Linked DNA regions of Azospirillum brasilense. The protein of the gene in region 2 interacts with the protein of the main gene of each other region in a pairwise test. Links are inferred from orthologs where the notes say so. Each region holds a gene or a part of one and is shown on either strand. Other genes may lie near its edges.

Region 1 (3,420 bases), on a different replicon or contig from region 2:
ACGCCGTTCGAGGACGGCGTCATGCGCTGGGTGCGGTAGGGAGCGCGTTTTCTCCCCCTCTCCCGCCCCGGGAGAGGGAAGGGGCCCACGCGAAGCGTGGGAAGGGTGAGGGTGTCGCCAAGGGGCAGTTTATTGATTCTCGCTCGACCCTCACCCGCCCGCTTTGCGGGCACCCTCTCCCGGGACGGGAGAGGGGGTAATCAAGCCCGCTTGCGGGCGGCGGGCTTTTCCTCGCCGGCGTCGGTCTTGTCGGCTTCGGCGCTGTCGGCCTTCTTGGCGGCCGCCTTTTTCGGAGCCGCCTTCTTCACCGCGTCCTTTTTGGCCGGTTCCTTCTTCGTGGCGGACGCCTTGGCCTTGGTCGCCTTCTCCGCCTTCGCGGGCGCCTCGGCACCTTCGGCCGCCGCTGGTTCGGCGTCCTTCGGGGCCTTGCCCTTCTTGGCGGCGTCCTTGGCGGCCTTGGCCTCCAGAAGCTCCAGGGCCTGTTCCAGCGTCACGCTGTCCGGCTCCGTGCCCTTGGGGATGGAGGCGTAGACGGAGCCGTGCTTGACGTAGGGACCGAAGCGGCCCGCGCCGGTGGTCACCGGCTTGCCGGTCTTCGGATGGTCGCCCAGCGTCTTGGCGGGGGCGGACGCCTTCTTGGCGGCGCCGGCCAGCAGGTCGACCGCGCGGTTGATGCCGATGGTCAGCACGTCGTCGTCGGGCGTCAGCGACTTGTAGACGCTGCCGTGCTTCAGGTAGGGGCCGAAGCGGCCGATGCCGGCGCTGATGTCCTCGCCGGTCTCCGGATGGTTGCCGACGCTGCGCGGCAGGGCCAGCAGCTTCAGCGCCGTGTCGAGGTCCACGTCGGCGGCGGCCATGCCCTTGGGCAGGGAGACGCGCTTGGGCTTCGGCGCCTCGACCTTTACCTTCTTCTTGCCCTTGGTCTTCTTGCCGTCGGCGGGGGCTTCCTCAACCACGGCCTCGGCCGGGGCGGCGGCCACCGGGGGCGGGCCAAGCTGGATGTAGGCGCCATAGGGGCCGCGCCGCACGGTCACCGGCAGGCCGGTTTCCGGGTCGTTGCCCAGCTCGCGCGGGCCTTCCTGCGCCTCGCCGTTTTCGTCGTTGGCGACGGCGAGCGGGCGGGTGTAGCGGCATTCCGGATAACGCGAGCAGCCGATGAAGGCGCCCATCTTGCCGAGCTTGAGGCCGAGCCGGCCCTGGCCGCACACCGGGCAGACGCGCGGGTCGTGGCCCGGCGTGTCGCTGTCGGCGTTGGTCGGGAAGAAGTGCGGCCCCAGCTCCTCGTCCAGCGTGGTGAGGACCTGGGTGATGGTCAGGTCCTTGGTTCCGTCCACCGCGACGTGGAAAGCGCGCCAGAAGTCGCGCAGCACGGTCTTCCAGTCGATCCGCCCGTCGGAGATCTCGTCGAGCTTGTTCTCCAGGTCGGCCGTGAAGTTGTACTCGACGTACCGGTTGAAGAAGTTCTTCAGGAAGGCGGTGACCAGACGGCCGCGGTCTTCCGGAATGAAGCGCCGCTTGTCTAGCCGCACGTAGTTGCGGTCCTGGAGCACCTGGAGGATGGAGGCGTAGGTGGACGGGCGTCCGATGCCCAGCTCCTCCAGCTTCTTGACCAGGCTCGCCTCGGTGTAGCGGGGCGGCGGCTGGGTGAAATGCTGTTCCGGACTGATGTCGCCGCGGGCGAGGGCGTCGCCCTGCTCCATGGCCGGCAGGCGGCGCTCCTGGTCGTCGTCGGCGGCGCCGTCGTCGCGGTCCTCCTGATAGACCTTGAGGAAGCCGTCGAACACCACGACCGAGCCGGTGGCCCGCAGCACGACGTCCTTGGACGGCGAGGCGATGTCCACCGCCACCTGATCCAGCACCGCGCTTTCCATCTGGCTGGCCAGCGTGCGCTTCCAGATCAGCTCGTACAGCCGCAGCTCGTCGCCTTCCAGGTAGGAGGCGACCTCCTCCGGGCGGCGGAACAGGTCGGTCGGTCGGATGGCCTCGTGCGCTTCCTGGGCGTTCTTGGCGGCGGTCTTGTAGACGCGCGGCTGCGCCGGGACGTAGCGCTCGCCCCAATGGGAACCGATCAGGTTGCGGGCGCCCTCGATGGCCTCCTGCGACAGGCTGACGCCGTCGGTTCGCATGTAGGTGATCAGGCCGACCGTCTCGCCGCCGATGTCCACCCCTTCATAGAGCCGCTGGGCGGTGCGCATGGTCCGGGTGGCGCCGAAGCCCAGCTTGCGGGAGGCCTCCTGCTGCAGGGTCGAGGTGGTGAAGGGCGGGGAGGGGTTGCGGCGGCTCTGCTTGCGCTCCACCGTCGCGACCGAGAAGGCCTGCGGGCTGATGCGCGCCACCGCGGCCTCCGCCGCCTCGCGGGCGGGCAGGGCGAACTTGTCGAGCCGCTTGCCGTCGAGCTGGGTGAGCTGGGCCGTGAAGGAGGCGCCGCCCGGCGTGGCGAAGCCCACCTCGATGGTCCAGTATTCCTGCGGCTTGAAGACCTCGATCTCCGACTCGCGCTCGCAGATCAGGCGCAGCGCCACCGACTGCACGCGGCCCGCCGAGCGGGAGCCCGGCAGCTTGCGCCACAGCACCGGCGACAGGGTGAAGCCCACCAGATAGTCGAGGGCGCGGCGCGCCAGATAGGCGTCCACCAGCTCCCGCGACACGTCGCGCGGGGCCTCCAACGCGGCCTGGACGGCGGTCTTGGTGATCTCGTTGAAGGTGATGCGCTGGACCTTGGACTCGTCGATCAGCCGCTTTTCACGCAGCAGCTCCGACAGGTGCCAGGCGATGGCTTCCCCTTCGCGATCCGGGTCGGTTGCGAGATAGACGCGTTCGGCCCCTTTGACCGCCTTGGCGATCTCGTCGATGTGGCGCTTGGAGCGGTCGCCCAGCTCCCAGTCCATGGCGAAGTCCTCGTCCGGACGCACCGATCCGTCGCGCGCCGGAAGGTCGCGCACATGGCCGAAGCTGGCGACCACGGTGTAGTCCGAGCCAAGGTATTTGTTGATGGTTTTCGCCTTGGCCGGCGATTCGACGATGACGACGTTGCTGCCCGGCAAGAGTCCGCGCCCCTGAAAGTGCCTATCCCATACACCGGCGGTGCGGATCGGGATCAGATCAGGTTCACCTGATTCCCAGGCTGGCGCTGGACACGGCCCGCAAGCTCAAGTTCCAGCACCACGGTCAACACCACCGGAGCGGACAATTGGCACCCGCGGACGAGTTCGTCAATGGCAACCGGTGTGTGACCGAGGTTTTCCAGGATGACGGCGCGCGCCGATTCAAGGTCCGCCTCGGACGGAACGGCGGGGCGGGGTTGGGCGAACAGGTCGCCCTGGCGCTCCCGCAGGGTCGGCGGCGACAGGTTGTCCAGCGCCCGCAGCACGTCGTCCACCCCCTCCACCAAGGCAGCCCCCTGACGCAGCAGATTGTTGG
Region 2 (3,001 bases):
AGTCGTCTTCCGCCGCCGGCAGGTTCTTCGCCTTGGTGGCGTAGATCTCCTGCTGCATCACATAGAATTCCTTGTCGACCTTCGGCAGGCCGCCTTCGGGTTCCACCACGATCAGGCCGAACATGCCCTTGGCGATGTGCTGGGCGACCATCGGCGTGGCGCAGTGATAGACGTAGACGCCCGGCGCCATCGCCTTGAACGAGAATTCCTTGGTCTGGCCCGGCTCCGCCTGGGTGATCTGTCCGCCGCCAAGGAAACCGGTGGCCGCGTGGAAATCAATGGAATGGTTCATGATCGATCCGGGCGCGTTCGTCATGGACACGTTCACCGTGTCGCCGACACGGACGCGGACCATCGGGCCGGGGACCTTGTTGTTGAATGTCCAGTAGGTGTAGGTCGTGCCGTCATCCAGCCTGGCTTCGACCTCGGTCGTGGTCAACACGACGTTGTGGGTCTTGGGCGCGCGCTTGCCCGCCGCTTCCGGCGCCGGGACCGCCGCGGGGTCCTGGACGATGTCGACCGCCGGCTCCTTGACCTTCGGCTCGGCGTACAGAGTGGTGGCCGATGCGGCGCCGATCCCCGACAGGGCGATGAGGGCGGCGGCGCTGACGGTGGCGAGGAAGGTCTTGGCTTTCATGATGCAATCCAGGGCGAGTGTTGCGTCTGAAGCCAATGTCCCGGACTTCGCGTCCCAATTACTTGACGGCCGTCAAGAATTTGAAGAAATGACAGCGTTTTGATTGTTCGTATTTTTCCTATTTTTATCGCAATTTCAATAGATTTCCCACGGAATGAGGAAGTGACAAGGGTGTATGGCTTGCAAAGAGGTGCAAAACACCACGTCCCGCCGGCCGCCGCAGCCTGGGCGGTGTCCAACCCAGCGAATTGCGATGTCTCCGTTTTTCTGGACAGTTTTGCGGCTTTGCTATGGCGGATTTCAATCCGCTGTGGACCGCGACGGCGGTCCCGGCCGCACATGCGGGCGAAGCCCGCCGGCGAATGATCCGTGCGTCGGCGGAGGTGGCCATCGTAAACCTCGTCGCCGTGGTCTCTCCGGTGAATCACACCGCACGGTCCTCCGGGAACCGCCGCGTGAGTCGCACTGCGCAGGGCTTGGTATCACTCAGGGTGGAGGGGTTTCAGGGAAACAGGTCACTGAGACGGACGCTTTGTCCGTGGTTCATCCGGTGGGTGCCGGGGTCAGCCCCCTATCCGCGGCACCGGTTCGGTCTCGACCGTCGCTTGACCGCGCGAAGCGTCCGTGATCATGCGAACGACATCATCCACCTCCGCGCAGGGAATTCGGATCTGGAGAAGCACGCCGTCGGGCGTGAAGCCGATGGTTTCGGCAAGCGCCGCGGGGAAGGCGCCAAGTCCCGCCCTGATCCTGGCCTCGTCGGCGAAGGCGCAGGTGACGGACAGGGTGGCGAAGGCGATGATCGGCTGGCGTTCGGCGGCGTGCAGACAGGCCGCCGCGGTGCCGCCGTAGGCGCGCATCAACCCGCCCGCACCGAGAAGAACGCCGCCGAACCAGCGGCTGACCACCACCGCCACCCGATCCAGGTTCTGGCCGTCTATGGCCTGAAGGATCGGGCGCCCCGCCGTTCCCCCGGGTTCGCCATCATCGTTGGACCGGTAAAGGTCGCCGATCCGGAAGGCCCAGCAATTGTGACCGGCATCCCGCTGGCTGAGCGCGGCGATGAACTCACGGGCGTCTTCCTCGGTGCTGACCGGCCCCGCCGAGGCAAGGAAGCGGCTTTTCTTGATGTCCTGCTCGAACCGCTCGTTCTTCTTAAGAGTGAACATTGCCTTTTGCCGCCATCGTTCCCGCACAGCCAAGAGGCCGACGCTTCCATGTGCCGATGGAACGTAGTCGTGCGATGGGGAAATTGCGACAACGCCGCAGCGATACCGGCAACGACACGCGCAATGGACAATGGCTCAGCCGTAGCGCTGCTCCAGCCAGCCGACCGCGAAAGTGGTGATGGTGGCCGCCTCGACTATTGTGCCGGGTGCCTCCCCAACGGTCCCCTGCAGGCCGTGCCCGGTCGCGAGAAAGTCCATGACGATGGTGGCGAAATAGGCCTCATCCGGGCCAGGCACGACCGGAAGCGATGTCTGGAACTCTTCGACCATCCGCCATCGGGTGCCCGCCGCCGTGGCGAACGGCACCTCGCAGCGGCGGATGCGCTTACGCGGAACACGCGCGAGATGCTCGGCGTGGTGGAGCAGGGTCATGGTGTCGAGCGGCGCGCCCACCATCAGGACCTTGCCCCCCGCGTCCACCAGCTTGGCCAGTGGCGAGCCGGGGCCGTACCCGTAGTCCAGCGGATGGTCGGCCGTCAGCCAGTCCGCCCCCGCGCCGATTGCGGCCACGGACGCACCCGGATTGCCGCTCCGTCGGGCGCCCGGCCAAGTGCGGATGAATTCGGCCAGCACACCGTTCTCCCGTGCCGCTCGTGATGCGGCTGGATGGAAGGGCGGCACATGGGCCCGCCATTCTTCGGCGACGCGGCCGTTCCCATCCAGAAGCTCATCATAGCGGGCGTCCCAATCCGTGTAGGCGAGGATCGTGCCATCCGGTCCCGAAGCATCAAGCAGGGCTCCGATCAAGGCATCCGGCCCGTTCAGAAGCGCTCCAACCCGGCTCATCGCCGCATGGACCATCACGATGTCTCCCGGGCCGACGCCCAGGCGTTCGACATCCTCGCGCAACGAGGCCCGCGTGCGGAAGGAAGGGATGTTCAACATGTCGTACCCGCATTTGCAGTGCCCGATCGGCTTGCGCCCACGCCGCCGCCTATGCGCGCTCCTGTGCCTCCATGGCCTTCAACGTGCGGTCGCGGGTGGCGATCAAATGATCGCGCATCGCTGCGGCCGCTCCCTCGGCGTCCTTGGCGCGCAGAGCCTTGCAGATGGCGACATGCTCCTCCAGCGAGGGATCGAAGGCGTTCGGCACCTTCTCGATCACCGCGTTCCGGCACCAGGCCACCGAATCCCG

The links.
Region 1: the proteins of D3869_RS25105 (region 2) and topA interact in binary tests that used the Escherichia coli proteins (3 or more experiments, as listed by UniProt). The link is inferred for Azospirillum brasilense from one-to-one orthologs.

Annotation. Positions count from the first base shown.
Region 1 is NZ_CP032346.1:51,582-55,001, forward strand. The notes cover bases 1-3,349. They hold topA (type I DNA topoisomerase), read right to left. Parts: upstream 3,045-3,349; coding sequence 201-3,044; downstream 1-200. Other genes in these bases: D3869_RS14240 (TIGR02117 family protein), read left to right, coding at 1-39; dprA (DNA-processing protein DprA), read right to left, coding at 3,098-3,349. Outside these bases: more of dprA, read right to left, coding at 3,350-3,420. UniProt on the Escherichia coli protein: Releases the supercoiling and torsional tension of DNA, which is introduced during the DNA replication and transcription, by transiently cleaving and rejoining one strand of the DNA duplex.
Region 2 is NZ_CP032347.1:670,106-673,106, reverse strand. The notes cover bases 4-2,933. They hold D3869_RS25105 (IMPACT family protein), read right to left. Parts: upstream 1,807-2,933; coding sequence 1,201-1,806; downstream 4-1,200. Other genes in these bases: D3869_RS25095 (GntR family transcriptional regulator), read right to left, coding at 2,801-2,933; aac(3) (aminoglycoside 3-N-acetyltransferase), read right to left, coding at 1,942-2,751; nirK (copper-containing nitrite reductase), read right to left, coding at 4-637. Outside these bases: more of nirK, read right to left, coding at 1-3; more of D3869_RS25095, read right to left, coding at 2,934-3,001.